Regions from separate parts of the Streptomyces sp. UG1 genome, predicted to be linked through region 2. Evidence: riboswitches for the same ligand, from Rfam matches in the RefSeq annotation. Region 2 holds a riboswitch; each other region holds the start of a gene.
What was found. Region 2 has a riboswitch for cobalamin ahead of ACP4J3_RS28335 (ABC transporter substrate-binding protein). Riboswitches for the same ligand answer to the same signal wherever they lie in the genome.

Region 1 (7,564 bases), on a different contig from region 2:
TTCTGCTGCCGCCCGCCGTGGTACCCGCGCGCGCTCAGCTCACCGACCGGCTTGCCGAGCAGCACGACCTGGCTGCTCTGCTCGCCACCGGGCTTGAGCAGCACGGGATTCATGAGTGCGGTCGGCTCGACGCGGCAGGCCTGCGCCTGCATGGCCTGCGCCCGCCCGATCTCGGCACCCTCTTGGGTGACGAACGAGTTGAGGGACATGTTCTGCGCCTTGAACGGCGCGACCTTCACGCCCTGCCGCACCAGCCACCGGCAGATCCCGGCCGTGACGACGCTCTTGCCGGCGTCGGAGGTGGTCCCGGCGACCAGCAGCCCACCGCCCGTCATGACGTACGCCCCTTCGCGACACGGCGCGCGGCGACACAGACGCCGAGCGCCAGCCAGCCGACGCGCTGCGACAGCCGTACGGCACGTTCGATGTCGGCCGTGCCGACGCTCCGCCCGGATGCGTTGAGCACGGGCCGGTGCTCGACCCGCCCGCCGTAGGACAGCGTCCCGCCGAGCCGGACCCCGAGCGCCCCGGCGAACGAGGCCTCGACGGGCCCGGCGTTGGGGCTCGGGTGCTTGGCGGCATCGGTACGCCAGGCCCGTACCGCTCCACGGGGATCACTTCCGGCGACGGCGGCGAGTACGGCGGTCAGCCGTGCCCCCGGCCAGCCGGCCAGGTCGTCGAGCCGGGCCGAAGCCCAGCCGTAGCGCCGGTACTTGGGCGACTTGTGCCCGACCATGGCGTCGAGCGTGTTCACGGCCCGGAACCCGAGGAGTCCCGGCACCCCGCCGACGGCCCCCCACACGAGCGCCCCCACCACCGCGTCGGAGGTGTTCTCGGCCACGGACTCCACGACCGCGCGCGCGATCCCGTCCGCGTCCAGCGCCTGCGGATCCCGCCCGCACAGATGCGGCAGCCGCGCCCGCGCCGCCTCGACGTCCCCCGCCTCCAGGGCCCGTCCGATGACCCGCGCCTCCCGGGCGAGTGAAGTCCCGCCGACGACGGCCCAGGTGGCGGCGCCGGTCAGCGCGACGGCAGCGGCGGGAGACGTACGTACGACACGCGCGGCGAGCGCCCCGGCGGCGACGGCGCCACCGGCGCACACGGCGGTGTGCATCACACCCCACGCGCGGTCGTCGCGCCACAACACCTTCTCGACGGCACCGGCGGCCCGGCCGAACGCGGCGACCGGATGCCCCCGGCGTGGATCGCCGAGCAGCAGATCGCCGAGGAGCCCGGCGGCGGCGCCGTACGCGAAAACGCGATCGGCTCGCATCGGGGTCAGCCGACCGTGAGGTCAGACGTGGGTCCGCAGTTGCGTGTCGAGCGGCAGGCGAGCATCGCGTTGTGTCCTCACTCAGGGTGTCCACGCCCTGGTTCGACGAGACCGGCGGTGAGAGTTCCTGGCTCCCGGGGCTTACTACCCCGGTGACAGTGGCGGGACCGCGCCGGATTCTCACCGGCTTCCTCTCCTGCCGCCGTACTTGGCCCCGGAAGTCCACCACGGCGTTGGAACGGGCGTCAACTTGCCGTTGACCTGCGACGGGAGAGTGTGCGAAGGCCCACACAGCAGTGAGGTGCGGGACGGTTGTCCGTCCCGCACCTCGGGTGCTTCAGGTGGTGCGTGTGGTGTGGTTCAGGCCACGATCAGATAGATCCCGTACGCCACCGCCGCCGCGCACGCCGCGAAGCACGTGTACGCGCCGGTGACCGCGAGGGCGGCCGAGCCGCCCTGGGCCGAGGCCTTCTCCTGGCGGGACAGGCCCGCGATGCCGAGGGTGAACAGGCCCACCAGGGCCACCGTGACCACGAGGCTGACGCCGAAGACGGAGCCGAGGGCCGCCCAGTCGATCTTCATGGTTCTTCTTTCCTGAGTAAGTCCGAGTGAGCCTGAGTGAGGGGAGTGACCGGGCGGGTCAGACCGTGGCCTGGGACGGCGCCGACTCGGTGGTCGACGCGGCCGGGATCGTGGTCGCCAGTTCCTCGGCCGCCGCGTTCGCGGGGACCGCCGGGGGCGGGGTCACGGCGGCGATGGCGGTGGTGACCACGCCGGGCGACTCCTCGCTCTCGTTGACGTTGGTGTGGTCGACGACCTCGCGGCGGGAGACCTTCCAGATCGCGGCGCTGGAGGCGATCAGGAAGACGGCGACCACGGCCGTGCCCCAGCTTCCGAGGCCCGTCACGTACTCCGCGAGCGCGGCGACCAGGGCGGCGGCCGGGAGGGTCAGGCCCCAGGCGACGAACATCCGGGTGGCCGTGGACCAGCGGACGACGCCGCCCTTGCGGCCGAGGCCGGCGCCCATCACCGAACCGGAGACGGAGTGCGTGGTGGACAGGGAGAAGCCGAGGTGGGAGGAGGCCAGGATGACCGTGGCGGCGCTGGTCTGGGCGGCGAAGCCCTGCTGCGGCTGGAGGTCGGTCAGGCCCTTGCCCATGGTGCGGATGATGCGCCAGCCGCCGAGGTAGGTGCCGAGCGCGATGGCCAGGCCCGCGGAGAGGATGACCCACATGGGCGGGTCGGAGTCGGGGGCGACGGCGCCGCCGGCGACCAGGGCGAGGGTGATGACGCCCATCGTCTTCTGCGCGTCGTTGGTGCCGTGCGCGAGGGACACCAGGCCGGCGGAGGCGATCTGGCCGCTGCGGTAGCCCTTGGCGGCGGCCTTGCCGTCGGCCTTCTTGCCGAAGGTGTACGTCAGGCGCGTGGCGAGCAGCGCGGCGATGCCCGCGACCAGCGGGGCGGCGATCGCCGGGATCAGCACCTTGGTGACCAGCACGTCGCCGTGGACCGCGCCGATGCCGGCCGAGGCGATGGTGGCGCCGATCAGACCGCCCATCAGGGCGTGCGAGGAACTGGAGGGCAGGCCCACCAGCCAGGTGAGCAGATTCCAGAGGATCGCACCGACCAACGCGGCGAAGATGACCTCGGGACGGATGCCGGTCTCGTCGACGAGACCTTTGGAGATCGTGTTGGCGACCTCCACGGAGAGGAAGGCGCCGACAAGGTTCAGTACGGCGGACATGGCCACCGCGACCTTGGGCTTGAGCGCACCGGTCGAGATGGTGGTGGCCATCGCGTTGGCGGTGTCGTGGAAACCGTTCGTGAAATCGAACGCGAGTGCGGTCACGACCACAATCGCGAGGATCAGCGAGAAGTTTTCCATTTACCCAGGCAATCGTTCGAGGTCATTGGCCGGACGAACGTAGGTAACCTGGGTGAACGAAAGGTGAACTGAGGGGGGCCGCACGGTGTCCTGGGGTGCCGGAAGGGGAGACCTTCGGTCCGCCGGTCGGTGTACGGCCCAAGCGTCGCCCGGCTAGTAGCCCCGGGCGAACTTCCTCAACTGGGCCATGGAGCCGTTGAAGAGATTTTGGTCACCCGGCAGGCTGCCGCCGTTGTCGTACTGCCAGAAGGTCCAGAACCGCCATCCGGCCGGCATCGTGCCCGCGGTCGAGGAGTTGTAGCGGGCTATCCACAGGGCGTGGTTGGAGGCGAAGGCGCGGCTGGTGCCGGTGCAGGTGTTCCACCAGTGGGTGGTGGTGTAGATCACCGGGCGGCGGCCGGTCAGTCGTTTCACCTCGTCGCTGAAGGACTGGATCCAGTTGACCATCTTCGCCTTGCTCAGCCCGTAGCACTTGTGCTTGCTGTACGGGTTGTACTCGATGTCGAGGGCGGGCGGCAGGGTCCAGCCGTCCGACCGCCAGCCGCCGCCGTTGCGTACGAAGAACGCGGCCTGGGTCCTGCCCGACGACTTGTTCGGCACGGCGAAGTGGTACGCGCCGCGGACCAGGCCCGCGTTGCGGGAGCCGTTGTACTGCCGGCCGAAGTAAGGGTTGCGGTAGGTGTGGGACTCGGTCGCCTTGACGTAGACGAACTTGGCGCCCTTCGCCTTCGAGCTCTGCCAGTTGACGTCCTTCTGGTGCGAGGAGACGTCGTGGCCCTTGGGCTTGCTCGCGGCCGCGGCCGGGATCTCGGCGAGGGCGGTTCCGCTGAGGGTGAGGGCCGCCACGGATATCGCTACGAGGCGGGAGCGGTGACGGGAGCGGTGACGGGACGGTTTGCGATCACGAGCCATATTTCCCCCCGGAATGGCGACGTGCACGACAAATCTCCCAGAGAGTACTGGAAGATCGTTGAATGCCGATCGTTCTCAGGCCAAGGGTGGGGCGAGGGTGATATGTCCCTGTGTGTGCCCTTCCGGACGCCGGTCTTCCCCTCTAAAGTGCGCCGCCCCGGCGGTGACTTGACGCGGTGTCCGGGGCCTGGCTGGCAGGATCGCCGCATGGGTGAGCAGCAGCGGGATCAGCGGGGCGTACGGCCCGAGGAGGCGGAGGCGTGGGAGACGCTGGTGGCGACAGCGCGGCGGACGGTGGCGGACGGGCTGGTCGTCGGGACGTCGGGCAATGTGTCGGTGCGGGTCGGGGAGACGGTGCTGGTCACGCCGTCGGGAGTGCCGTACGACCGGTTGTCGGCGGAGGATGTGACCGGGGTCGATCTGGACGGGCGGCAGGTGCTGGGGGCGCTGGTGCCGACCAGCGAACTGCCGATGCATCTGGCGATCTACCGCGCCACGGACGCGGGTGCGGTGGTCCACACCCATGCGGTGCATGCGACGGCCGTCTCGACGCTGGTGACCGAGCTTCCGTTGATCCACTACATGGCCGCGGCGCTGGGGGGACCGGTTCGTGTGGCTCCCTATGCGACGTACGGCACCCAGGAGTTGGCCGAGAACATGCTCCGGGCCCTCACCGACCGCACCGCCTGCCTCCTGCAGAACCACGGCACGATGGCCTGCGGCGCGACGCTGGACCAGGCGTATGACCGTACGGCCCAACTGGAATGGATGTGCCGGGTGTGGCTGACGGCCTCGTCGGTTCCGGGGCTGGCGCCGTCGTTGTTGTCGGAGGGGCAGGTGGCCGAGGTGGGGGAGCGGTTGCGGGGGTATGGGCAGCGGGGGCCCTCCGGGGGTTGAGCCGGGGATGCCTGCGGCGGCCTGTGCGGGGTGTGTGTGGGGGGGGCGTGGCGTCTGCGGGTGCGTTGTGGGTCGGGGCCGCGCGGAGGGTCCCGGGCGCGCATCTTTCAGTCCGTCCGGCGGGGCGCGTCGGAGCTGCAAACCGGCGGTGGGGGTGGGCTGCGTGCCTCACTCCAAGTCGGGCTCCCACTGGCCCCTCCCCGCCTCCGCCCGGACACTGGGTTCGTGCGCACTGTCAAAGCGACGGCCGCTGCCGTCACCGTGGCTCTGGCCGCCGGCGCTGCCAGCGTCGCCGCCGGGCGGTTCGCCAGTGGGGCCGCGCTGACGGCGCCCCCGGGCAGGCCCCTGCCCACCGAACCCCGGCTGACCGTGCACGCCACGGCCGCCGGGCAGGTCGCGCTCACCCGCGACCTCGCCTCGCTGCGCCCCGGCACGTACGGGCTGTCCGGCGACGGCTCGCACGCCGTCGTCGGCCCCGTGCTCGCCGCGGCGAAGCACTCCGCCGACACCGTCGTACGGCGGCTCGAACGCGTCACCCACGGCACCCTGCAGCCCGGCGACAGCGTCTGGCTCACCCCGAACGTCCACGTCGGCGACCCGAGCGCAGCCCTCGGCCTCGACCACGCCGACGTCGACGTCCCGGGCGAACTCGGCTCCCTGCCCGCGTGGTTCGTACCCGGTGCGCGGGACACCTGGGTCATCGCGGTGCACGGGCTCGGCACCACCCGCGAACAGGCCATGAACGTCATGGAGTTCCTCAGCGGCCGGCACTTCCCGGTCCTCGCCCTGGCCTATCGCGGCGACCTCGGCGCGCCCCGCCCGCCGGACGGGCTGAACCATCTCGGCGAGACCGAGTGGCGGGACCTGGACGCGGCGATGCGCTACGCCGTGCGCCACGGCGCCGGGCAGCTCGTTCTGCTCGGCTGGTCCACCGGCGCGACGATGGCGCTGCGTGCCGCCGCGCGCTCGGGGCTGCGGGACCGCGTCTCCGGACTCGTCCTCGACTCCCCGGTCCTCAGTTGGGAGACCACCCTGCGCGCCCTCGCCTCGGCCCGGCACACGCCGAGCGCGCTGCTGCCGCTCGCGGTCCGCGCGGCACAGGGCCGCACCGGGCTGAGCGCAGATCGTGCCGCCGACGGCGACGCCGTGGACCAGCTCGCGGTGCCGACCCTGATCTTCCACGGGCCCGAGGACAGGGTCGCCCCATGGCACCTGTCGCGCCGCCTGGCCGACGCCCACCCCCACCTGGTGACCCTCCAGACGGTCGAGAACGCCCCTCACGCGGCCATGTGGAACGCCGACCCCGCCTCCTATGAAGAATCCCTGCGGCGCTTCATGACTCCGCTCATGTGACCCCGGCGGCACCCCCGCACGGACCGGTCCCACAGATTCCGTTTAAGGCCGTACCACTGGCCTGTTATCGGCCCCCAGCCGCTCGCAGAACCCCGTGCGTTGGCCATCCCCGTCGCCCCTCGTGACATTCCGTTTGGGTTTTCGGACCGTCAACCGGAAGACTGCACCCGTGACGTCCCGTATCCCGCGCGACTCCAGGCTTCGACTCGTCCGCCCGCGACCCCTGGCCGCCGCCCCCAGAGCTGTGAATCAGCGGCGCCCGCGCCCCGCCGCGCCCCGCCCCCCGGAAGGCACACCCGCCCAGGCGGAGCTGGCCAGAATGGCTCGCTCCGGTCTGGCCGCCGCGGCCCGTGTCGCCCACTGGGCCGACGCCGCGCTGCGCCCCGGCCGCGACGGCTCGAACCCCGACGGCAAAGGCACCCTCTCCGACGCGACCGCCGAACGGGCGGCGAACGACCTGGGCCTGACCGTGGCTCAGGTGCGCGCCGACTGGGACACCGCCCGGCTCGCCGGTCTCGTCGAGGTGCACGGCGACACCGCCCGGCCCGGCTGGCGGCTGCGCGCCTGGGACCGCGACGACAGCGCCGTGCTGCGCGGCTGGGTCGCCCTCTTCGACGCCTGGTCCCTCGTCCACCCGGAACCCGAGCAGCATGAGCACGGTGCCGTGGCGGACGTCGTCTCGGCCCTGCCCCAAGTGCTCTCCTTCCTCCAGCTCTCCGCCGGACCCGTCCCCGTCGAGCAGCTACTCGACCTGCTGGAGCAGCGCGTCACCGAACTGCGCACCGAGAGGTGCGAGATCCCCTACGGGCCCCGGCCCGAGCCGGTCGCCGTCCCGGCCGCCACCGAGGACGCCTCCCTCGCCCCGCTCCTCGACTGGGCCCTGCGCGCCCTCGCCTCCGTCGGCGCCCTCACCTGCGGCGACGGACAGGCCACGCTGACCCCGCTCGGCAGTTGGGCGGTCTGGGTCAAGCTGGAGCAGATCTGCGTCGCCGCCCAGAGCCCCGCCGGGAACATCGAGCAGGCGGCCGAGGACATGCTCCGCGGCTGCGCCCAGCTCCGCCCCAACGCCGCCCGCGCCGAGTACCGCGCCTGGCTCGCCGCCCGCCCCGTCGGCAGCGCCGTCACCGAGCTCCTCGGCGCCGCCCGCGGGGAGGACGCCCTGCTGCGCGGACTCGCCTTCGAGGCGCTGCGGGTCGTCGGCGCCCCCGCCGAGCCGGACGTGCGCGCCGTCGTCGACGAGCCGA
Region 2 (7,564 bases):
TGTGGGCGTCCTGCTCGACGGTGGCGACGCGCCGGGCGGCGGCACGGCGGCCGACGTCGCCGAGCGGGCGTCCGTCCAGGGTGACGACCCCGGCGGTGGGTGCGAGGACGCCGGCGAGGAGTCTGAGCAGCGTCGACTTTCCGGAGCCGTTGGGTCCGAGCAGGCCGACGGTCTCGCCGGGGCGCAGGGCGAGGGTGACGCCGTCGACAATGACCCGGCCGGCGACACGCCGTACGACACCCTGGGCCCGCAGGCTCGTCATGCCTTCCTCCGTCCCCGGTAGAGCACGGCCACGAACGCCGGTACGCCGATGAGGGACGTGACCACGCCCACCGGGACCTCCTGGGGGTCGAGGAGGGTGCGGGCGGCGGTGTCCACCCACACCAGGAACACGGCTCCGGTCAGCGCCGTGACCGGCAGCAGGCGGGCGTGGCCGGAGCCGGTCAGGGCGCGGGTGAGATGCGGCAGGACCAGGCCGACGAAGCCGATCGCGCCGGCGCTGCTCACCAGCGCGGCGGTGAGCAGCGCGGTTCCGCAGAGCAGCACCAGCCGAGTGCGGGCGACGCGGACGCCGAGCCCGGCTGCGGCGTCGTCACCGAAGGCGAAGGCGTCCAGGGTGCGGGCGTAGCCGAGGCAGACGGCGAGGACCAGGGCCAGGACGGCGGTGCACAGCAGCACCTGCCCCCAGTCGGCGCCGGTGAGCGAGCCCAGCAGCCAGAACAGCACGCCCCGGGTGGTCTCGGCGTCGGCGGAGGTCAGCACGATGAACGAGGTCAGTGCGGAGAAGAGCTGCATGGCCGCCACCCCGGACAGCACGACCCGGTCCGTGCTGCCGCCGAGGAGATGGCTGAGCAGCAGCACCATCGCGAAGGAGAGCAGCGCGCCGAGGAAGGCACCGGCCGACAGCGACACCGCTCCCCCGCCGACTCCCAGCACCACGACGGCGACGGCCCCCGTCGACGCGCCGGAGGACACCCCGAGCACGAACGGGTCGGCCAGCGGATTGCGCAGCAGCGACTGCATGACCGCCCCGCACACGGCAAGCCCGGCCCCGCACACGGCGGCGAGCAGGGTGCGCGGCATCCGCAGGTTCCACACGATGCCGTCCCGCAGGGGCGCCAACGCGCCCTCGCCGAGCCCGAGATGAGCGGCCACGGACGCCCACACGTCGGCCGTGGAGATGTCGGCCGGCCCGATCGTGACCGCGACGGCGACCGACGCGAGCAGCGCGGCCAGTCCGCCGCCGGTCAACACCAGGGTGCGCACGCTCACTTGGCGAGCCCGAAGTCGCGCAGCCCCGCGGCGACCTTCTCGATCCCCTCGACCGTGCGGATGGTCGGGTTCATCGCCTGCCCGCTGAGCAGCACGTACCGCTTCTCCTTCACGGCGGTCAGGTTGCGGGTGGCGGGGTTGGTCTCCAGGAAGCGGATCTTGGCGCGGGCGCTCTCGGCGGTCTGCTGCCTGCGCGTCAGGTCGCCGATCACGATGACGTCGGGGTCGCGGTCGGCGACGGTCTCCCATCCCACCTGGGGCCACTCGTCGTGGGTGTCGGAGAAGACGTTCTTCGCGCCGACCGCGCGGGTGATGGCGCCGGGCGCGCCGCAGCAGCCGGCGAGGTAGGGCGACTGGGAGTTGGCGAACCAGTACATGAGGGAGACATCGGGGGCGTGCAGCCCGTCGGTGGCCGCGCGCACCCGCTGCCTCAGCTCGGCGACGAGCTTCTCGCCGCGCTCGTCGACGCCGAAGGCACGGGCCAGGTCGCGGATCTCGCCGTACACGGCGTCGAGGGTGAGCGGCTCGCTGCGCGATCCGTCGCCGCCGCTGTCGTTGTCCTTGCCCGTCGAGCAGTCGGAGGGCGAGACGTACGTGGGCACGCCGAGCTTCTCGAACTGCTCGCGGGTGGCGACGCCGCCCTTGCCGAGGGTGGAGACGAACGAGGCGGTGACCAAGTCGGGTTCGGCGTCCAGGACCTTCTCGAAGGAGGGGTTGTCGTCGGCCAGCCGGGTCACGGCCGCGTTCGCCTTCTCCAGCCCCTTCATCACCGGGTCCGTCCAGGTCGCCGTGCCCGCCATGCGGTCGGCGAGGCCGAGGGAGAGCAGGATCTCGGTGGTGCCCTGGTTGAGGGAGACGACGCGCCGCGGGGCGGACTTCAGGGTGACCTTGTGGCCGCAGTTGTCGATCGTGCGGGGGTAGCCCGCGCCGGCGGGCTTCGCGGTGTCCGCGTCGGAGGCGCCGCCGCCGCATGCGGTGAGCAGCAGGGCGGACGCAAGGAGAAGTGCGGGGGTACGGAGCACGGGCATGCCTCGGGTGTCGGGGCTCGTACGCGGAGCCTGGCCTACGGACGTCCTCCCCGCCGGGCGGCGGTGAGGTGCCAGCAGGTCTTCGGACTCGGGTTCGTCCGGTCGGGGCCGCCTTCCCGGTCTCCCAGTGGCGTTGTGAACCTGCCGTGCCCCGCCCGTCCCCCTCACCGCTGCGCGTCAGTTCCGGATTCCCACCGGATTCCCTGGCCTCGGTTGTGGCTCGACTGGCCTGATGAGGCTACCAAGTCCGTATGGCCGCCCCACCCGCCTGTACGGGAACCCGGGGCGAGGTCCGGATCTTTGTGGCTTCTGCCAGTACGGCCCTGCGCCGAGGTGCGGGAAGACTGCCCGCCACAGGCCACGGTGTGTCCCGGGGCGCGGGGGCCGACGCCGAGGGCATCGACGATGCACACGGGAGGACGACGCGGTGAGCGTGCAGCAGTACGACGAGATCGGTGAGGCGTTCGAGGGCTTCAAGTCCCTGCCGCTGACGCGGTATGCGGAGGTGCCCGGCTTCCTGGCCATGGTCGGGGACGTGCGCGGCAAGGCGGTCCTCGACCTGGCCTCCGGCACCGGCTTCTACAGCAGGGAGTTCATGCGGCGCGGCGCCGCGGAGGTGTTCGGCGTCGACATCTCCCGGGAAATGGTGGCCGCGGCGCGCGAGTTGGAGGCGCGTGAGCCGCTCGGGGTGCGCTACGAGGTGGGGGATGTCACCGAACTGCGGCCGATGGACCGGCAGTTCGACATCGCACTGGGGGTGCAGTTGCTCAACTACGCCCAGGATGTCGCCGCCATGGAGCGGATGTGCCGCAACGTGCACCGCAGCCTGTTGCCCGGCGCCGAGTTCTTCGTGCTGGCCCAGTCCCCCGACTACCGCCCCGACCCGTCGTCGCTGGAGAAGTACGGCTTCCGCTGTGAGCCGACCGGCGAGGAAGCCGCGACCGGGCCGCGTTTCCGGGTCACGGCGCTGCTGGACCCGCCGGTCAGCATCATCAGCGCCGCCCCGCGCCGCGAGGTCTACGAAGCGTCCCTGCGGGCGGCCGGATTCAGCGAGGTGACCTGGGTCCCGCTGGAGGTGTCCGAGGCCGGCCTGCGCGAGTACGGCGCCGACTTCTGGGCGGACTTCCGCGCCAACCCGCCACTGGAGATGCTGCGCTGCCGCGCCTGACGGCCGTCCGGGCCGGCGATCAGCCGCTCCGAGTCCGTCATTTCCTCCATCTCCTCACGGTCAGCCGGCGACGGCGAGCCCCAGTTCGCGCTCGCCGAGTGACGCGAAGAAGCGCTCCACGTCGGCTTCCGTGACCTCGGGGAGGGTGGCCGGCGACCAGCGCGGGGCGCGGTCCTTGTCGATGATCTGGGCGCGGACCCCCTCCACCAGGTCGGGGCAGGCCAGCGCCGCGCAGGAGACGCGGAACTCCTGGTCCAGGACCCGCTCCAGCGCGCCGAGCCGGCGGGCGCGGCGCAGCGCGGCCAGCGTGACCTTGAGGGCGGTCGGCGACTTGGCGAGCAGGGTCTCGGCGGCCTCCTTGGCGGCCGGGTCACCGCAGGTGAACAGCCGATCGACGATGGCCTCTACGGTGTCGGCGGCGTAGCACGCGTCGATCCAGTCGCGCCACTCGGCCAGTTCGCCCGGGGGCGGGGAATGCCGCGCATGCCGGGCGAGCGCGTCCCGTACGGGCGATTCGGCGAGGTCGGCGACCAGGTCGCCGAGCGCGGCGGACGGCACGTAGTGGTCGGCGAGCCCGCACAGCATGGCGTCCCGGGCCCCGATCTGCGCCCCGGTGAGGGCGAGATGGGTGCCCAGTTCGCCCGGCGCGAGGCCGAGCAGATGGGTGCCGCCGACGTCCGGGACGAAGCCGATGCCGGTCTCGGGCATGGCGATCCGGGACCGCTCGGTGACCACGCGGAACGCGCCGTGCGCGGAGAGGCCGACGCCGCCGCCCATCACGATGCCGTCCATGAGGGCGACGTACGGCTTGGGGTAGCGGGCGATCCGGGCGTTGAGGCGGTACTCGTCGCGCCAGAACGCGGCCGCGGCGGTGCCGTCGCCGTCGCGCGCGTCGTCGTGGATGGCGCGGATGTCGCCGCCCGCACACAGGCCGCGTTCGCCCGCGCCGGTGATCACGACGGTCTCGACGGCCGGGTCGTGCTCCCAGGCGGTGAGGGCCTCGTCGATGCGGCGGACCATCGCGTGGGTGAGGGCGTTGAGGGCCCTCGGCCGGTTGAGGATGATGCGGCCCGCCCGGCCGGTGGTGTGCAGCAGGACCGGCTCTTCGGCGGCGCTCATGATCTCGTTGGCCCCTTCCAGGTCACGGACGATCTTCCCGGCACCGTTATATAGTTGGACGTCCTAGTAAATCCACCGCCGAGGGTGCCACACTACGACCCGGAGACCCAGGTCACAGTGCGGAAGAGGGAAAGGTCACAGCCGTGCCCACTGCTGCTCCTTTGACGATCTGACCTAGCATCCGAGCATGACGGTCCTGCCTGACGACGGGCTCTCGCTGGCCGCCGAGTTCCCTGACGCAACCCATGAGCAGTGGCAACACCTGGTGGCAGGTGTGCTGCGCAAGTCGGGCAAGGACGTCTCGGGTACGGCCGCCGAGGACGCCCTGTCCACTGCGTTGGAGGACGGGCTTCGCACCCGCCCCCTGTACACCGCGCGCGACACCGCGCCCGACCCCGGTCTGCCCGGGTTCGCCCCGTTCGTCCGCGGCTCTCGCGCCGAGGGCAACACGGCCGGCGGCTGGGATGTGCGCCAGCGGCACACGGCGCTCACCGACGGCGTGGTGCTCGCGGACCTGGAGAACGGCGTCACCTCGCTGTGGCTGGTCCTCGGCCAGGGCGGCATCCCGGTGCCGGACCTCCGCCGCGCCCTGGACGGCGTCTACCTCGACCTGGCCCCCGTCGTCCTCGACGCGGGCGGCGACGTGGAGCCCGCCGCGCGCGAGCTGCTGCGGCTGTACGAGGAGCGCGGCGTCGCCAAGGAGGCGGCGCGCGGCAACCTCGGCGCCGACCCGCTCGGCCTTCAGGCCCGTACCGGAGAGTCCTCGCAGTTCGCTCCTGTCGCCTCGCTGGCGCGGCTGTGTGCCGAGGAATACCCGGGGCTGCGGGCGCTGACCGTGGACGCGCTGCCGTACCACGAGGCCGGTGGCTCGGCCGCCCAGGAGCTGGGCGCCTCGCTGGCGACCGGTGTCGCCTATCTGCGCCAGCTGACCGAGGCGGGGCTGCCGGTCGAACAGGCCTGTGCGCAACTGGAGTTCCGCTACGCGGCCACCGCCGACCAGTTCCTGACCGTCGCCAAGCTGCGGGCCGCGCGCAAGCTGTGGGCGCGGGTCACCGAGGTGTGCGGGGCGCCGAGCGCCCAGGTGCAGCACGCCGTCACCTCGCCGGTGATGATGACGCGCCGGGACCCGTGGGTGAACATGCTGCGCACGACGGTCGCCACGCTGGCCGCCGGGGTCGGCGGCGCCGACTCCGTGACGGTGCTGCCCTTCGACCACGCGCTCGGCCTGCCGGACGCGTTCGCGCGGCGCATCGCCCGCAACACCTCGACGATCCTCATCGAGGAGTCGCACCTCGCCCGCGTGATCGACCCGGCGGGCGGCTCCTGGTACGTGGAGCGGCTGACGGACGAACTGGCCCACGCGGGCTGGGAGTTCTTCCAGCGGATCGAGCGGATCGGCGGTCAGGCAGCAGCATTGCGCTCCGGACGCCTCGGCCAGGACCTGGCCAACACCTGGGAGGCGCGCACCGGCAAGCTCGCCAAGCGGCGCGAACCCGTCACCGGCGTCAGCGAGTTCCCGCACCTCGCCGAGCAGCCCGTGGAGCGCGAGCCCGCGCCCGAGGCCCCGTCCGGCGGCCTGCCCCGCGTCCGCCGCGACGAGGCGTACGAGGCCCTGCGCGCCCGCTCCGACGCCCACCTGGCCGCGACCGGCTCCCGGCCCCGGATCTTCCTGGCCGCCCTCGGCCCGGCCGCCGCCCACACCGCGCGCCTCACCTTCGCCTCGAACCTCTTCCAGGCGGGCGGCATCGAGCCCGTCACCGAGGGCACCTTCGAGGAGAGCGGCGCCACCGAGGTGTGCCTGTGCTCCAGTGACGCGGTGTACGAGAAGCAGGCGGAGGCGGTGGCCGGGCAGTTGAAGGCCGCGGGCGCCTCGCATGTGTTCCTCGCCGGGCGGCCCGGGAACCACCCCGGTGTCGACGGTTACGTCTTCGCGGGCTGTGACGCCGTCGCCGTGCTGTCCGCCACCCTCGACCGCTTGGGAGTGTCCTGATGGGAATCCCCGACTTCTCCGGAATCGAACTCGGGGAGCCGAGGGCCGACGTCGACGCCGACGCGTGGCAGAAGGCCGCGGGGAGCGACGGAACCTTCTGGGAGACCCCCGAGGGCATCGCGGTCAAGCCGCTGTACACCGGCCGTGACCTGGAGGGCCTGGACTTCCTCGGCACCTACCCGGGCATGGCGCCATATCTGCGCGGACCCTACCCGACGATGTACGTCAACCAGCCCTGGACGATCCGCCAGTACGCGGGCTTCTCCACCGCCGAGGAGTCCAACGCCTTCTACCGGCGCAACCTGGCGGCCGGCCAGAAGGGCCTGTCGGTCGCCTTCGACCTGCCCACGCACCGGGGTTACGACAGCGACCACCCGCGCGTGACGGGCGACGTCGGCATGGCGGGCGTGGCGATCGACTCGATCTACGACATGCGCCAGCTCTTCGACGGCATCCCGCTGGACAAGATGACCGTGTCGATGACGATGAACGGCGCCGTGCTGCCGGTGCTGGCGCTGTACATCGTGGCGGCGGAGGAACAGGGCGTACCGCCCGAGAAGCTGGCCGGGACCATTCAGAACGACATCCTCAAGGAGTTCATGGTCCGCAACACCTACATCTATCCGCCGAAGCCGTCGATGCGGATCATCTCCGACATCTTCGCCTTCACCTCGCAGCGGATGCCGCGCTACAACTCCATCTCCATCTCCGGCTACCACATCCAGGAGGCCGGGGCCACGGCCGACCTGGAGCTGGCGTACACGCTCGCGGACGGCGTGGAGTACATCCGCGCGGGCCGTGCAGCGGGGATGGACGTGGACGCGTTCGCGCCCCGGCTGTCGTTCTTCTGGGCGATCGGCATGAACTTCTTCATGGAGATCGCCAAGCTGCGGGCGGCGCGGCTGCTGTGGGCGAAGCTGGTGCAGCAGTTCGACCCGCAGAACGCCAAGTCGCTGTCGCTGCGCACCCATTCGCAGACCTCGGGCT
Region 3 (7,564 bases), on a different contig from region 2:
CCACGATGACGGTACTGGCGGGGGTCACGGACGTCCCCACCTTCGCACCGGTCCTGGGCAGCATGGTCGGGCTCGGAGTGGGCATCGACTACGCGCTCTTCGTGCTCGCCAGGCACCGGGAGTACCTCGCGCGCGGGCTCGATCCGCACGAGGCGGCCGGACGAGCGGTGGCCACGGCGGGGCGGCCGGTGGTCTTCGCCGGCGGCACCGTCGTCGTGTCGATCCTCGGCCTGGCGGTCGCGAACGTGCCGTTCATGACGGTGGGCGGGCTCGCCGTCTCGATCGTCGTTCTGACCATGGTGGTCGCGTCGGTGACGCTGCTGCCGGCCTTCCTCGGCGCGGCGGGCCCGCGCCTGGCCCGGGTCGGCCGGGTCGGACGGGCTCTGCGGACCAGGAGGCTGGGCCGACTCGCACGGCGGCGGGACCCGGCGGCGGGCGCCGCCCCCGCCGCCGGGTGGCGGCGCTGGATCGGGCACGTCAGCCGTCACCCGGTGCCGTACGCGGTCGGCGCGGCGGGGCTGCTGCTGACGGCGACGCTGCCCGTGCTCGGCCTGCGTGTCGGCCTGCCCGACGACGGCTCGCTGCCGCAGAGCCGGACCGAGCGCCGGGCCTACGACCTCGTCGCTGAGGGATTCGGCCCGGGCACCAACGGTCCCCTCGTCATCGCCGCGGACCCCGCCGGTGATCCGGGAGTGCTGGACCGACTCGTCGGGGCGGTCGCGGCGGATCCGGGCATAGCATCCGTCGCGCCGACGCACATCGATCGGGCCACCGGCATCGCGACCCTCGTGGTGTTCCCGACCACCAGCCCTCAGGACAAGGCCACTACCGACACCATCGCCCGGCTGCGCACCGACGTGCTGCCCACGGCGATCGGGCACGGCCCGGCCAGGGCTCACGTCGGCGGCGCCGCCGCGAGCCTGTCCGATGTGGGCCAACGCACCAGCCAACGCCTGCCGGTGTTCGTCGCCGCCGTGCTGGCGATGTCGTTCCTGCTGCTGATGCTGGTCTTCCGCTCGATACTCGTACCGCTCAAGGCGGTACTGCTGAATCTGCTGAGCATCGGCGCGGCCTACGGCATCATGGTCGCGGTCTTCCAGTGGGGCTGGGGAGGCGCACTCATCGGGCTGGAAGCGACGGTTCCGATCGTGTCGTTCATCCCGATGTTCCTCTTCGCCATCCTGTTCGGCCTGTCGATGGACTACGAGGTGTTCCTCCTCTCCCGCGTACGCGAGGAGTACCTGCGCACCGGCGACAACGGCACGGCGATCGTCGAGGGCGTCTCGGGCACCGCCCGGATCATCACCTCGGCCGCCCTCATCATGGTGGCGGTCTTCCTGTCCTTCGCCGTCGCCGAGGACCCCTCCACCAAAATGTTCGGGCTCGGCCTGGCCACCGCGATCTTCATCGACGCCACGGTCGTACGCATGGTGCTGGTACCGGCGACCATGACACTCCTCGGCCGGACCAACTGGTGGCTGCCGAAGTGGCTGGACCGGATGCTTCCCCGCGGCCCGGTCGACACCGACGACACCGACGCGGAATCCACGGGTGAGGCCCCGCGTCCACGGCTGGTTGACCGTTGACTCAACTCCTGCCCGCCCTTGGCGTCCGGCACCTCAGCGCGTCACCTGGGTCATATCGAGTCGTGATCATCGGGTGGTCCTGGTGAGGCCTTGATCCAGATCATCGAGGCGCGCAGGTGGAGACCGGCGAGGTAGCTGTCGGGAGTCTTGTCGTATCGGGTGGCGATGCCTCGCCATGCTTTGAGCCTGTTGATCAGGCGTTCGACGGTGTTCCGCTCCTTGTGGAGATCGGCGTCGTGGCTGACGGGTCGGCGACCTCTGGAGCCCTTCTTCTTCCGGTTGGCGGCCTGTCCTTCTCCTCCGGGATGACCGCCTTGATACGGCGTTTACGCAGGTGGGGTGCGGTTTCCGTGGGACGAGTACGCCTTGTCCCCGGCGACCGCGTCGGGCCGGATGCGGGGCCGACGGGCCCGCGTACCCGTACCTTCTTCAGCCCGGGGATGAACTGCGGGCTGTCCGCTGGCTGGCCTGTGGTCAGGATGAACGCCAGCGGGCGGCACTTGCGGTCGGCGGCGAGGTGGACCTTGCTGGTCTGCCCGCCTCTGGAACGTCCGAGGAGGGCGGCCTTCAGGCGGAGTTTCCTCCGACGCCGGATGCGTCGTCGTTCTTCCAGTGCGGGATCACTTTCGATCTCTTGCCCGTTTTGCTCTTCGAGGCCGCCCCCTTTGACCTGGCCTTCTCCTCCTCGGCCGCGGCTTTCTCCAGGGCGGTGACGACGTCCTCGTCGAGGTGCATCCCGGCCGCGTCGTGGTGGGCTCGGGTGGTGGGCCCTCCAGCAGGGCCTCGAAGGCGCCGGCGTCACGCCACTGCCGGAAGCGGTTGTGGACGGTCGACCAGGTGCCGAACTCCGTCGGCATCTCCCGCCACTGCCCGCCCGTCTTGAACCGCCAGATCACGCCCTCGAACTGCTGCCGCAGTCGCTCGGGGTACGGGCCGTACTCGCCGATCGGCAGGTACGGGTGCCACGAAGGCACATCCCGCAAATTGATCACGACTCGATACGCGCCCTAGGTGAGGGCGGTCGGTGGGAGTTCCGGCGTGTGTACGGTGCCCGTCTTCTGGATGAGACCCTCGCGGAGATCGGCGTGCCGTGTGGAGTCGCGGTGGATGTGGGCAGTGAAGGGGCGTTCCTGGTGCCTCCGGCGCAGGGCATTGTGGCCCGGTCACGTGGCGGTGACGGCGATCCGCGCGGCCTGATCGCTGCGATCAACGAGTTGGAGGAGACGGGCTACTTCTCGATCACCGCGCAGCAGGGGCACGGTTTCCAGTTCCTGGTCATGTCGGGGATGGAGATGGGTTCGGGTGAACTGGCGGATGTGTTCGGTCAGTTCTGCGGCCGCTGGGCGCTGGCCATACGTCACCTCACCAGCCTCACCGACCATCTCGATGGCACTCGACGCCTCCGCCTCGACCGCGTTGGCCGTATCACGCAGGTGACCGGGCAGGACTGGACCGAGACCTACGCGTACGACACTGCGGGCAACCTTGCTCACGCGACTTGGCCGCAGACACACGGCGAGGACGCCGTCGGCGCACGTGAGTACACCGGAACGCGCCTGACCACGGCTGGTCGTTGGACATTCACCTACGACGAGGCCGACCGTGTCATCGAGCGTCGCAAGACTAGCCTGTCCCGCAAGCCGGATGTGTGGCGATACGCCTGGGATGCCGAAGGCCGTCTGGTCTCCTGCACAACGCCCGACGGCACGGTCTGGCGCTACCGCTACGACCCGCTGGGGCGTCGCAGTGCCAAACAGCGCCTTGACGCTGGTGGACAAGTGGTCGAGGAGACCGTATTCACCTGGGACGGCAACCAGCTTGGAGTACAACGGGCTCACCCCCCTCACCCAGGTGGAACGTGCATTTGACCAGGACAACCCACAGGCCGTCGACACACGCTTCTTCGCCATCGTGACCGACCTTGTCGGTACACCGAGGGAGCTGGTCACCATGGAAGGCGAGCTGGCCTGGCGTACCCGCAGCAACCTGAATCGCCACTAAGATCCGGCGACCGCTCGCTACATGAGCGCCGATCCCCTCGGGCTCGGGCCGGCGCCGAACCCCGTAGCCTGGGTCCAGAATCCGCTTGCCTGGACAGATCCGTTGGGGCTCGTGAAGTGCGACCCGGCCGACGGGATGACCAACAGGGAAAGGCCGCCGGTCGACGGCGACACGAACTACATCGTCGACGATCCCAACGACTGGTCGAAGACCATCACGGACATCGACCGCGTGGAGGGAGACACCCTGTGGGAGGAGAAGCAGGCGACCGGCCAGGACCCGCGGATCACCACCGAACGCCGGGTCGAGAAGCACGTGTTCAAGAAGCTTGATTCCTACGTGGAGGCCCGGTCCCACCTGGAGGGGTGGCAGAACGCCAAACTCGGCATGGACTTCACCACGCCAGGGGCAACTCCCGAGTTCAAGGCCGCCGTTGAGCAGGCCATCGGGCAGTGGAAGGCGAACAATCCCGGCGTGGAAGTTCGAGTAAGGTGGGCCCAGTGAGCTGCTACGTGATGATCGCGGATCGGGACGTGTGGAACCCCGCAAATCAGGTTGCCGAGGTTTTCGTCGGGCAAGTGGGAATCGCATCACGGATTCTGGGAGTGGATTCGGGCGTCGAACCAATCGTCGAGGACGAGTGTCATATCGACGCCGAAAAATTCGAAGCTTTCACGTCTGTGCTTTCGGCAGCCGTACAGAGAACGAACAACCTCGCATTCCGAGGAATGCTCCAAGGGATTCTTGAGGTGTGTGCCGTCCTCGTCTCCAGGGCTGGCGGATCGATTTCACCCGCCGTGGACGTTCCTGACTCCTTGCCCCGGACGATGCCAGGCTTCGAGTGATCGGGACTGCTAGGACACCGGGGTGGTCGGTGAGTTCCATGACCGGTGCCAGAGTCGCGTGTGACGACTCTCAGGGAAGGGCTCCAGCCGGGTCCCCCATCACACCCACCAAGCGGCGATTCCAGCGGTCCTGCAGCCCTACCGCTGATCGGTGAACCGCCAGGGCCGGCACTCCTGCCGTCTTCTTGGCTTCGTCAACTGCGGCAGGTCGCAGATGCCCGAGCTTCCGCCCAGCCTCAGACACCCTCCGGCCAAAACCGGAGGCTGTCTGCGCAGCAGGGGCAAGACGCAGGGCGCGCCACGACGGCTCCGGCGGCTGACTACCAGCAGTGACTCCACGAGGGCCCTGACATCAGTTCTGACATCTGCCGCCCTGGCCCGCAGTGGGTTTCGACGGGCATCAGTGGCCCGACGGCCTGCGCCGTTCCACCCAACGCCGCAGGTCCCCTTTCGCGCCCCCTGTGCGTGCTTGTCAGTCACCCTGCGCGGGCACTACTGTCACCACGCCTTGGTGAACGGGAAATCCGGTGTGATGCCGGTGCGGCCCTCGCCACTGTGAATCGGGAAGTCCGGCTCCGGCCCTCACGGGCAGCCACTGGGTTCTTCGGGACCCGGGAAGGCGGAGCGCGGGCGGTGGTACCCGTCAGCCAGGAGACCGGCCAAGGCGCGTCAACCATCCACGAGGTGCTGGAGAGGGTCTGCCGAGCCATGCACATAGCCGAGGGTTTCCTCCCTCCGGCGCACGCGGTCGCCTGGGGCGTCGCGTCCGCGCCGTTCGTCGTCCACGGAGTCCGTTCGCTCACCCGTGAGGTCAGGGAGCATCCCGAGAGCACGCTGCTCCTCGGCGCCTCCGGGGCCTTTACTTTCGTCCTGTCCGCGCTGAAGCTGCCCTCGGTGACCGGCAGTTGCTCGCATCCGACCGGAACCGGGCTCGGCGCCATCCTGTTCCGGCCGCCGATCATGGCGGTCCTGGGCACCATCACCCTGCTCTTCCAGGCGCTGCTGCTCGCACACGGCGGCCTGACCACGCTCGGCGCGAACGTCTTCTCGATGGCGATCGTCGGCCCCTGGGCCGGATACGCCGTCTACAAGCTGCTGCGGCGCTACGACGCGCCGCTGATGGTCGCCGTCTTCTTCGGCGCGTTCGTCGCCGACCTGTCCACCTACTGCGTCACCAGCGTCCAGCTCGCGCTCGCCTTCCCGGACCCGGGCAGCGGATTCCTGGGCGCGCTCGGCAAGTTCGGCTCCATCTTCGCCGTCACCCAGATCCCGCTCGCGGTGAGCGAGGGCCTGCTGACGGTGCTCGTGATGCGGCTGCTGGTGCAGTCCAGCAAGGGCGAACTGACCCGGCTGGGTGTGCTCCTCGCCAGGAAGCAGTCCCGGTCCGGAAGCGAGGCGGTGGCCCCATGAGCAAGAACACAACGAGCAAGAAGACGGTGGGCAAGAAGACGATGAGCAGGAACACGAAGATCAACATCCTGCTGCTGGCAGTCGTGGCCGCACTCGCCGTGCTGCCGCTCGCGCTCGGGCTCGGCGACCACAAGGAAGAGCCGTTCACGGGGGCCGACGGCGAGGCGGAGACGGCGATCACCGAGATCGAGCCGGACTACGAGCCCTGGTTCTCGCCGCTGTACGAGCCGCCGTCCGGCGAGATCGAGTCGGCGCTGTTCTCCCTCCAGGCGGCCCTCGGCGCCGGGGTCCTCGCCTACTACTTCGGTCTGCGCCGGGGCCGGCGGCAGGGCGAGCAGCGGGCACTGGAGCGACAGCGGGACGCCGAGGAGTCGAAGGCCGACGGGGTCTGACGGGTGCTGCCGATCGACGCGGCGGCGCACAGCAGCCGCTGGCGCCGCCGTCACCCCGTGGACAAGGCCGTGCTCGGACTCGGCCTCACCGTGCTCGCGATCTCGCTGCCGCCCTGGCCGGGCGCCGCGCTGGTCCTGGTCACCGCGCTCACCGTGCTGCTGGGTCCGGCGGGCGTGCCCGGGCGGCGGCTGTGGCGGGCCTATCGCGTGCCGCTGGGCTTCTGCGTGACCGGGGCGGCCACGCTGCTGGTACAGGTCGGCGGGCCGGAGGGCTTGGTGTCCCTGGCCGCCGACGGTCCGCTGCGGGCCGGTGAGCTGCTGCTGCGCACCTCGGCGGCCTCCCTCGGAGTGCTGCTGCTCGCGTTCACCACCCCGATGTCCGACCTGCTGCCCCGCCTGGTCAAGGCCGGGGTTCCCGCGCCCGTGGTGGACGTCGCCCTGGTGACGTACCGCATGAGCTTCCTGCTCCTGGACTCCGTGCGCCGCGTGCGGGACGCCCAGGCCGCCCGGCTCGGGCACACCACCCGGGCCGCCACCTGGCGCTCGCTCGCCGGGCTCGGCGCCACCGCCTTCGTGCGGTCCTTCGACCGGGCATCCCGGCTGCAGGCAGGGCTCGCCGGGCGCGGCTACGACGGCACCCTGCGCGTCCTGGTGCCCGAGGCCCGGGTCTCCGTCCGCTTCACGGCCGCGAGTTGCGCCCTGCTCGCAGCGCTGGCCGCCCTCACCCTCGTACTGGAGAAGGCCCTGTCATGAGCGAGCCCACCGCACTGGTCGCCCTGCGGGGCGCGTCCTACGCCTACGAGGAGGGCCCCGTCGTGCTCAGTGGCCTCGACTTCGACGTGCCCGAAGGGCGCGCGCTGGCGCTGCTGGGCCGCAACGGCAGCGGCAAGACCACGCTGATGCGGCTGCTCAGCGGCGGGCTCCGGCCGTACGAGGGGCGGTTGACGCTCCAGGGTGCGCCGGTCACGTACGACCGCAAGGGGCTGACCCGGCTGCGCACGACCGTGCAGCTCGTGGTGCAGGACCCCGACGACCAGCTCTTCGCCGCGTCCGTCGGCCAGGACGTCTCCTTCGGCCCGCTCAACCTCGGCCTGCCCGACGCCGAGGTGCGGGCGCGGGTCGACGAGGCGCTGGCCGCGCTGGACATCGCCGCCCTGGCCGACCGGCCCACGCACCTGCTGTCGTACGGGCAGCGCAAGCGCACCGCCATCGCCGGGGCGCTCGCGATGCGGCCCCGTGTGCTGATCCTCGACGAGCCGACCGCCGGGCTCGACCCCGACGGCCAGGAACGGCTGCTCGCCACCCTCGACGGGCTGCGCGCGGGCGGCAC
Region 4 (7,564 bases), on a different contig from region 2:
GTAGGAGCGGGCCCACGGGGCGTCCGGGCGGCACGTCGCCACGACGTACGCCGAGGTGGCGATCAGGAGGGTGAGCAGGAGAGGGTTGGTGGTGCGGGTGGCCGCGGTGCCGAGGGCCAGGGCCCACAGCCACCAGGCGCCGGGGTGGAGTTGCGCCCCGGCCATTACGGTCGCCGCCGCCTTGCCTGCCAGATCGCTGCCGCTGCCAGAACGGCCACGGCGGCGATGCCCGCGACGAGGCCCAGCCAGGTGCTGCCGTCGCCGGAGTCGACCTCGGCGCTGTCACTGGTCGGCGCCGGCTCGCGGGCGTCGTCGTCCGACACCTGCTCGCCGCAGCCCTTCCGCGGATAGCCGGCGATCGCGCACAGCAGGGCGTCGGTGTCGTAGCGCAGCGGCTTGGCGACCGCGGCCAGGACCTCCGCCGTCGTCGCGTCGGGGGCCACCCGGGCGCAGGCCGTGCGGCGGGCCGGGGGCGTCTCGCCCGACGGGGCGTCGGCCGGCGTACCGAAGTCGAGGACGAGGGCGACCCGCTTCGTGCCGTCCTGCGCGGGTGTCCGGGCGCAGATCACCGCGAACTCGGCCGCGCCCCTCGGCTGCGCCGCGTCCTTGGAGTCCGCGCTCACCGCGAAGCGGAAGCCCTGCACGTCGCCGTCGGAGGGGCGGGCGGTGGCGGGGCCCTGGGTGGCGTAGATCCAGGTGTCGCCCTTGCGCTCCCAGAAGGACCAGTAGCGGTAGCCGGCGGCCTGGGCGGCCTGGGCCGCGCCGGTCAGGAGGACCAGCGCGGCGAGGAGAAGAGCGACAACGCGGCGGATCACTGCCGTCCGCCCTTGTTGCGGCCGCTCAGCAGGAAGCCGATGCCGATGCCGACGACCAGGAAGACACCGATGTACCACCAGGCGCCGAAGGGGTTGTCCCCGTCGTCCGTCTTCTCCCCCTTCTCCTCCTGGCCGGCTGCCTTCTGGGGTGCCGGGCCGGTCGCGTTGAGCTGCTTGACGAGATCCACGCCCCCGAAGTCGCGCGGGTCGGTGCCGGTGGCGTGGGCGGCGAAGATGAGCTGGGCGTAGGCGGCCGGGCCGCTCTGCTCGGCCCACTTGGCGGAGTTCTGCTCCAGCCAGCGCAGCGGCTTTTGGGCGGCGCCGGCACCGGACCGGGCGGCGAGCGCGACGACCGCGTCGGCCGTGTTGCCGTAGTCGGGCTGGTCCTCGGCGCCGGGGAGGGCGGACTTGAGGTGGCCGTCCTCGGCGAGGGCCCGGGTGAGGTAGGCGGCGCCGTTGGCCGCGGCCTGCTGCGGGGTCCGGTCGCCGCCGTCGGCGCAGGTCGCGTCGGAGGCGGTGGTGCCGGGGCGCACCACGAGCCCCTTGCCGAGCGCACCGAGGATCCCGGCGGCCGTGGCGTCGGCGTTGGCGACCAGGGTGCCCTTCTTGTCCGGCTGGAAGGCGAAGGCGCCGGCGCCGTCACCCGTGCACGGCAGGGCGAGTTCGACCAGGGCGTCGTACGGAGACCGCCCGCCCTTCACGACGCCTGCCGGCTTCTCACCCACGGCGGCGAGCGCGCCGATCACGACCGACGTCGAGTTGGTGTCGCTGGCCCCGACCGCCGCGTACCCCCACCCCCCGTCCTTGTTCTGCACGGACTTCAGCCAGGACACCGCCTTGCCGGTCGCGGCGTCGTGCCCACCGAGTGCGGCGAGTGCCTGTACGGCGGCGGCGGTGCTGTTGGTGTCGACGGGGGTCTTGGCGCCGCAGTCGGCGTCGGCGTCGGCGCGGTAGGGCGCGAAGGCGCCGTTCGCGCACTGCTGCCCCAGCAGCCAGTCCACCGCCCCCTTCGCCGGCCGCACGCCCACCGTGTCCTGCGCGAGCAGCGCGAGGGACTGCCGCCAGACGCCGTCGTAGGTCGGGTCGGTGCCGCCGTACAGCTCGGCGGGGTACGCCCGGGACGGCGACGTGGAAGGGGACTCGTCGGCGGCCGCGGCCGGCGCGGCCGCGCCGATCACGACGGCGACGGCGGCCAGGACCGCGGCGCTGCGGCGGACGTACATGATCGGCGGGTGCCCTTCCCTAAGGGGAACCGGGCAGCACAGGGAGGACCCCCGGCGGCTCGGCTCCGTATACCTCGACGGTGCCGTGCTCCGGCCGGCTGCCGGGCACGTGAGCCGGTCACTGCCCGTACGCGGAGATCCGGCTCACCGGCCTTCGACGACCGGTTCACGGTTGCGGGTCAGCGCCGGATTTGCACCGGCTTTCCCCCGTACGGGTGTGATGACGACGCCGACACTCTACCCGCCCGTAACCGGGACCCCGAGGGCCGCCTGTGCGGGCCGGGGTACGGTCCTCGCACGACGGAGGGGGCGGGGTCGGTGGGGCGACTGCTGGGGACGGGGCGCACGGCCGACGTGTACGAGATCGACGAGGCATGGGTGCTGCGGCGGAACCGGGAGGGCTACGGGGACGCGCTCGCCGAGGGCGCGGTGATGGCCCACGCACGCGCCCACGGCTATCCGGCGCCCCGGGTACGACTGGCCGACTCCTCGCGGACCGAGCTGGTGATGGAGCGGCTGCCGGGGCCGACGATGCTCGGGGCGCTGACCGGGGGGACACTGGGCCCGGACGAGGCGGGCGGCATCCTCGCTCACCTGATCCTCGCCCAGGCCGCCGTCGTCGCCGAGCCCGTCGCCGAAGCCGCCCGCTCCATCCTGACGTCCCTGCTCGCCGACCCTTCCGACCTCACGGAGGCCGGCCTCACCGAGGCCCTGCGCCGGCGCGCGGTCAATCCGACGATGACGCCGCGCGAGATCGAACTACTCGGTGACACAGAGGCGTTGATCCGTACGCTCATGCGCTGATGGCCCGTCAGGCGACGACGGCCACCGCGTCCACTTCGACCAGCACACCCTCCCGCACCAGCCGAGCCACAACCGTCGTACGGGCCGGAAGGGTAGGGCAGTCCGTGAAGAACTCCCGGTAGACGCGGTTGAACTCGGCGAAGTGGGTCCGGTCGGAGAGATAGCAGGTGCAGCGTGCGATCGACCGCCGGTCGCCGCCCGCCGCCGCGACGACGGCCTCGACGTTGGCGAGCACCTGTCGTGCCTGTGCCCCGAAGTCGCCCGGCATGGCACCGGTCGCCGGATCCAGCGGTCCCTGGCCGGACGTGAACAGCAGGGGCCCGCTGCGCACACCCTGCGAGAGCGGCGGCTCGCTGCCGTCGGGGAAGCGGATGAAGGGGGCGCGGTCGGTGTGGACGACGTCGAGGGCGCCGCGGCCCTGTCGTGGGGTGGGGCCGCCGAACGGGAGGTGGAGGGTCCGGGAGGTGAGCAGCCACTGGTCGGACACGCGGCGGAACGTGTCCTCGTAGTGGCCGACCTGGACCGGCGGGGCGGCCGGCACCATGCCGCCCGTCCAGCCTTCGACGCGGTACGTGGTGAAGTACGACGTCGCCTCGGCCGTGTCCTCCGACGTCACCGTGACCCGGATGTTGGACATGACCCGCCGCGAGAGCTTGTCCGCCGGCCGTGCGCCGAAGTACGCCCGCAGCGCCGCCCGTCCCTCCGAGCGGCGCCCGTCCCCCGGAGCAGGCCACTCCCACCAGCCGTCCTCGGTGAACAGCTCGGCGACGGAGGCCGGTTCGCCGAGGTCGAGGCGGTGGACGAAGTCGAGGATGACGCGCTCGCAGGCGCGTTCGGCGAGGAGTCGGTCCAACGGGGCCAAGGCGTTCGGCGTGTTCATGGTGACTGTTATACGGTCACGTACGTCACCGGCTCACTCCCCGCCACCGCCTCCGCCCGCCCCAGCTTCACCAGCCGTCGCAGGTGGGCCTCGGCCTCCGAGACCGCGATGTTCCGTGACCCGTAAGGGATCTGCTCCCAGGGCCGGTTCCACTCCATGCGCTCGGCGAGCTGCCAGGGGGTGAGGGGCTCGGACAGCAACGCCAGCAGTCCGGTGAGCCGTTCCTCGTGGTGGGCCAGCAACTGCCGTACGCGGGACGGGGCGTCGGTGAAGGGGTGCTGGTGGGCCGGGAGGATCTCGGCGGGGGTGAGACCGCCGACGCGTTCGAGGGAGGCGAGGTAGTCACCGAGCGGGTCGGTGACCGTCGCGTCGTCGGGGTCCTCGTACAGGCCGATGTGCGGGGTGATCTCGGGGAGTAGGTGGTCGCCGGAGAACAGGCGGCCGTGGCCGGGCAGTTGGGCCGGGTGGTCCTCCTCCAGGTGCAGGCAGACATGGCCGGGTGTGTGACCCGGGGTCCAGATCGCGCGCAGGCGGCGGCCGGGGAGGTCGAGGAGTTCGCCGGGGACGATCTCGCGGTCGGGGAGGGCGGGGGAGAGGCCGGGGAGTGTGCGGGGCCGGCCCGCCCGCAGGGGCGCGATGTGCTCCTCGGGGGCGCCGGCCGCGGCGAGCTTGGCCGCCATGTACGTGAACCAGCGCTCGGGGCGGGTTCCGCGCGCCCTGCGCACGATCGAGAGATCCGCCTCGTGCATCGCGATCCACGCCCCGGACGCCTCGCGCACCCGACCCGACAGGCCGTGGTGGTCGGGGTGGTGATGGGTGATCACGACACCGTGGATCTCCGCGACCGACGTGCCGCAGGCCGTCAGTCCCTCCGCGAGGATGTCCCAGGACGCCGGGTCGTCCCACCCGGTGTCGACCAGCACCGGGCCGCGGCCGGTCTCGACGACGTACACGAGGGTGTGGCCGAGCGGGTTGTCAGGGATGGGGACCTTCACGGACCGGACGCCGCCGCCGTGGTCGTACACCTGCGTCATGGGCCTCCCCCATCTTGGCTTCCCGTCCTGGCTTCGCCTCGTCCGCCGTCGGCCCGCCGCCTGCCCGCCCACGACCATTGCCCACTATAACTAGAACTGGTATCAGTTCTGAAACAGCGTCAGCTCCGCAGGAGGCGTCGGCCATGACCGAGCTCGTGGAACACGGACAGCTTTTCATCGGCGGGGAGTTGACCGATCCCCTGGGCAAGGACGTCATCGAGGTGATCTCGCCGCACACGGAACAGGTCATCGGACGCGTGCCGCACGCCTCGCCCGCCGACGTCGACCGGGCGGTCGCGGTGGCGCGCAGGGCGTTCGACGAGGGGCCCTGGCCGCGGATGAGCCTCGACGAGCGGATCGAGGTCGTCACCCGCATCAAGGACGGGATCGCGATGCGGCACGAGGAGATCGCGCGGGTCATCTCCTCCGAGAACGGCACCCCGTACACCTCGTCCGTGATGGTGCAGGCGCTCGCCTCGATGATGGCCTGGGACGCGGCGATCACCGTCGCCCGCGGCTTCCCGTACGAGGAGAGGCGCGACGGCGTGCTCGGCAAGCTGCTGGTGCGGCGCGAGCCCGTCGGCGTGGTCGCGGCCGTCGTGCCGTGGAACGTGCCGCAGTTCACCGCCGCCGCCAAGCTCGCGCCCGCGCTGCTCGCGGGCTGCTCGGCGATCCTGAAGGTGTCGCCCGAGACCCCGCTGGACGCCTATCTGCTGGCGGAGATCGTCGCCGAGGCGGGGCTGCCCGAGGGCGTGCTGTCGATCCTGCCCGCCGACCGCGAGGTCAGCGAGTACCTGGTCGGACACTCCGGTGTCGACAAGGTCTCCTTCACCGGCTCGGTGGCGGCGGGCAAGCGGGTCATGGAGGTCTGCGCACGCAATCTCACCCGCGTCACCCTGGAGCTGGGCGGCAAGTCGGCCGCGGTGATCCTGCCGGATGCGCATGTCGACACGGCCGTGGTCGGCATCGCGCCCTTCGCCTGGATGATCAACGGCCAGGCGTGCGTGGCGCAGACCCGCATCCTCGTGCCGCGCAGCCGCTACGACGAGTTCGCCGAGGCCTTCGCCGCCACCGCGGGTGCCTACAAGGTCGGCGACCCGCTCGATCCGGCCACGGAGGTGGGGCCGCTGGTCGCCGAACGCCAGCGCCGGCGCAGCCTCGACTACATCCGCATCGGCCAGGAGGAGGGCGCGAAGATCCTCACGGGCGGCGGGCGTCCGCCGGGCCTGGACCGGGGCTGGTACGTCGAGCCGACCCTCTTCGGCGACGTCGACAACTCGATGCGGATCGCCCGCGAGGAGATCTTCGGCCCGGTGATCTGCCTCCTGCCCTACGGCGACGAGTCCGAGGCCGTGAAGATCGCCAACGACTCCGACTACGGCCTGAGCGGCAGCGTCTGGACGGCCGACACCGCGCACGGCATCGAGGTCGCGCGGCAGGTCCGTACCGGCACCTACTCGGTGAACACCTTCAGCCTGGACATGCTGGGCCCGTTCGGCGGCTACAAGAACTCCGGGCTGGGGCGGGAGTTCGGGCCCGAGGGGTACGGCGAGTACCTGGAGCACAAGATGATCCACCTCCCGGCCGGCTGGGAGGCGTGAGGGGGCATGGGCGACCGCTGGCACGTCGAGGTCGACCGGTCGGTGTGCATCGGCTCGGCCCAGTGCGTCCACCACGCCCCCGACCACTTCCGCCTCGACGCCGGCCGCCAGTCCCATCCGGCCGACCCGGAGACCGACGCGAACGAGCGGATCCTGGCGGCGGCCGAGAGCTGCCCGGTGGAGGCGATCGTGGTCACGCTGCTGGGGAGCGGGGAGCCGGTGTTCCCGCCGGAGGAATAGGAAAAGTCCCCTTTGGGGGGTTTCATTTCGGACCGTGTGTCCTACCCTGAAAGTAGGCCTACGGGACGAGTGAGGGAGTTCGAACCGGAGTAGCCGACTCTGGCAGGAAGCAGACGGTTTCCGCCGGGGCCGACGTCGACGGTCCGGGCTGAGAGGCCTGAAAGTCGGAAGACCGAGAGGTCGGAAGACCGGAAGGCGACCCCTATCACCTGATCCGGGTAATACCGGCGAAGGGAACCCGTCTCGTAGGTCGTTGTCGTGCGTCCGTGGGGTCGTGGCTCATGCGTCCGCGGCTCACGTGTCCGTGGGTGCCGTCAGGTCGATCAGGCGGCACACCGTCTCGATGTCGATCTTCACCTGGGCGATCGAGGCGCGGCCCGACAGCCAGGTGATCAGGGCCGAGTGCCAGGTGTGCTCGATGACGCGGACGGCGGAGAGCTGCTCGGGCGTCGGGTTCTCCAGCCCCATCGCGTCCAGGATGATCACCGTGGTCTGCCGGGAGACCTGGTCGACCTCGGGGGACACGCTCCGGTCGGCGAACGTCAGCGCCCGGACCATCGCGTCGGCCAGATGCGGCTCGCGCTGCAGGGCACGGAAGGCGCGCATCAGCGTCTCCGCGACCCGCTCCGCGGCCGTCTCGCCCTGCGGGGGCTTCTTGCGCAGCGTGCCGTGCATGTGCTCGAGCTGGTCCTGCATCGTGGCGACCAGCAGATGCACCTTGGACGGGAAGTACCGGTACAGCGTGCCGAGCGCCACCTGTGAGGACTCCGCGACCTCCCGCATCTGGACGGCGTCGAAGCCGCCCCTGCTGGCGAGCTGCGCGCTGGCGTGCAGGATGCGCCGGCGGCGGGCCTCCTGCCGCTCGGTGAGGGGCGGTGAGGCGGGGCTCGCGCTACTGACTTCCGCAGGCATGGATCCCGTTCCGTGACAGTCGGTGAGGGTGAGTGACCGGACAGAGCATGCCAGG

Region 1: another riboswitch for cobalamin. It lies ahead of ACP4J3_RS18055 (cobalamin biosynthesis protein); the one in region 2 lies ahead of ACP4J3_RS28335 (ABC transporter substrate-binding protein).
Region 3: another riboswitch for cobalamin. It lies ahead of ACP4J3_RS21400 (energy-coupling factor ABC transporter permease); the one in region 2 lies ahead of ACP4J3_RS28335 (ABC transporter substrate-binding protein).
Region 4: another riboswitch for cobalamin. It lies ahead of ACP4J3_RS12570 (prenyltransferase/squalene oxidase repeat-containing protein); the one in region 2 lies ahead of ACP4J3_RS28335 (ABC transporter substrate-binding protein).

What each region holds. Positions count from the first base shown of each region.
Region 1 is NZ_JBNGGG010000014.1:173,358-180,921, forward strand. Features, by position in the region: gene ACP4J3_RS18050 (cobyric acid synthase) at 1-335, opposite strand, end outside; gene ACP4J3_RS18055 (cobalamin biosynthesis protein) at 332-1,273, opposite strand; cobalamin riboswitch at 1,376-1,515, opposite strand; gene ACP4J3_RS18060 (hypothetical protein) at 1,634-1,855, opposite strand; gene ACP4J3_RS18065 (anion permease) at 1,914-3,158, opposite strand; gene ACP4J3_RS18070 (lysozyme) at 3,312-4,070, opposite strand; gene ACP4J3_RS18075 (class II aldolase/adducin family protein) at 4,278-4,967, shown strand; gene ACP4J3_RS18080 (alpha/beta hydrolase) at 5,193-6,320, shown strand; gene ACP4J3_RS18085 (hypothetical protein) at 6,490-7,564, shown strand, end outside.
Region 2 is NZ_JBNGGG010000027.1:52,291-59,854, reverse strand. Features, by position in the region: gene ACP4J3_RS28345 (ABC transporter ATP-binding protein) at 1-262, opposite strand, end outside; gene ACP4J3_RS28340 (FecCD family ABC transporter permease) at 259-1,272, opposite strand; gene ACP4J3_RS28335 (ABC transporter substrate-binding protein) at 1,269-2,300, opposite strand; cobalamin riboswitch at 2,357-2,544, opposite strand; gene ACP4J3_RS28330 (class I SAM-dependent methyltransferase) at 2,728-3,468, shown strand; gene ACP4J3_RS28325 (enoyl-CoA hydratase/isomerase family protein) at 3,529-4,587, opposite strand; gene ACP4J3_RS28320 (methylmalonyl-CoA mutase family protein) at 4,775-6,577, shown strand; gene scpA (methylmalonyl-CoA mutase) at 6,577-7,564, shown strand, end outside.
Region 3 is NZ_JBNGGG010000018.1:129,775-137,338, forward strand. Features, by position in the region: gene ACP4J3_RS21370 (MMPL family transporter) at 1-1,586, shown strand, start outside; partial or broken gene ACP4J3_RS21375 (IS5 family transposase) at 1,637-2,578, opposite strand; gene ACP4J3_RS21380 (RHS repeat domain-containing protein) at 2,627-3,454, shown strand; gene ACP4J3_RS21385 (hypothetical protein) at 3,438-3,587, shown strand; gene ACP4J3_RS21390 (hypothetical protein) at 3,609-4,091, shown strand; gene ACP4J3_RS21395 (DUF6086 family protein) at 4,088-4,432, shown strand; cobalamin riboswitch at 4,925-5,110, shown strand; gene ACP4J3_RS21400 (energy-coupling factor ABC transporter permease) at 5,141-5,842, shown strand; gene ACP4J3_RS21405 (energy-coupling factor ABC transporter substrate-binding protein) at 5,884-6,234, shown strand; gene cbiQ (cobalt ECF transporter T component CbiQ) at 6,238-6,987, shown strand; gene ACP4J3_RS21415 (ATP-binding cassette domain-containing protein) at 6,984-7,564, shown strand, end outside.
Region 4 is NZ_JBNGGG010000009.1:135,329-142,892, forward strand. Features, by position in the region: gene ACP4J3_RS12560 (energy-coupling factor transporter transmembrane component T) at 1-165, opposite strand, end outside; gene ACP4J3_RS12565 (SCO2322 family protein) at 165-815, opposite strand; gene ACP4J3_RS12570 (prenyltransferase/squalene oxidase repeat-containing protein) at 812-2,038, opposite strand; cobalamin riboswitch at 2,152-2,291, opposite strand; gene ACP4J3_RS12575 (phosphotransferase) at 2,357-2,842, shown strand; gene ACP4J3_RS12580 (RidA family protein) at 2,850-3,215, opposite strand; partial or broken gene ACP4J3_RS12585 (nuclear transport factor 2 family protein) at 3,264-3,722, opposite strand; gene ACP4J3_RS12590 (MBL fold metallo-hydrolase) at 3,731-4,756, opposite strand; gene ACP4J3_RS12595 (aldehyde dehydrogenase) at 4,900-6,357, shown strand; gene ACP4J3_RS12600 (ferredoxin) at 6,364-6,597, shown strand; gene ACP4J3_RS12605 (TetR family transcriptional regulator) at 6,892-7,509, opposite strand.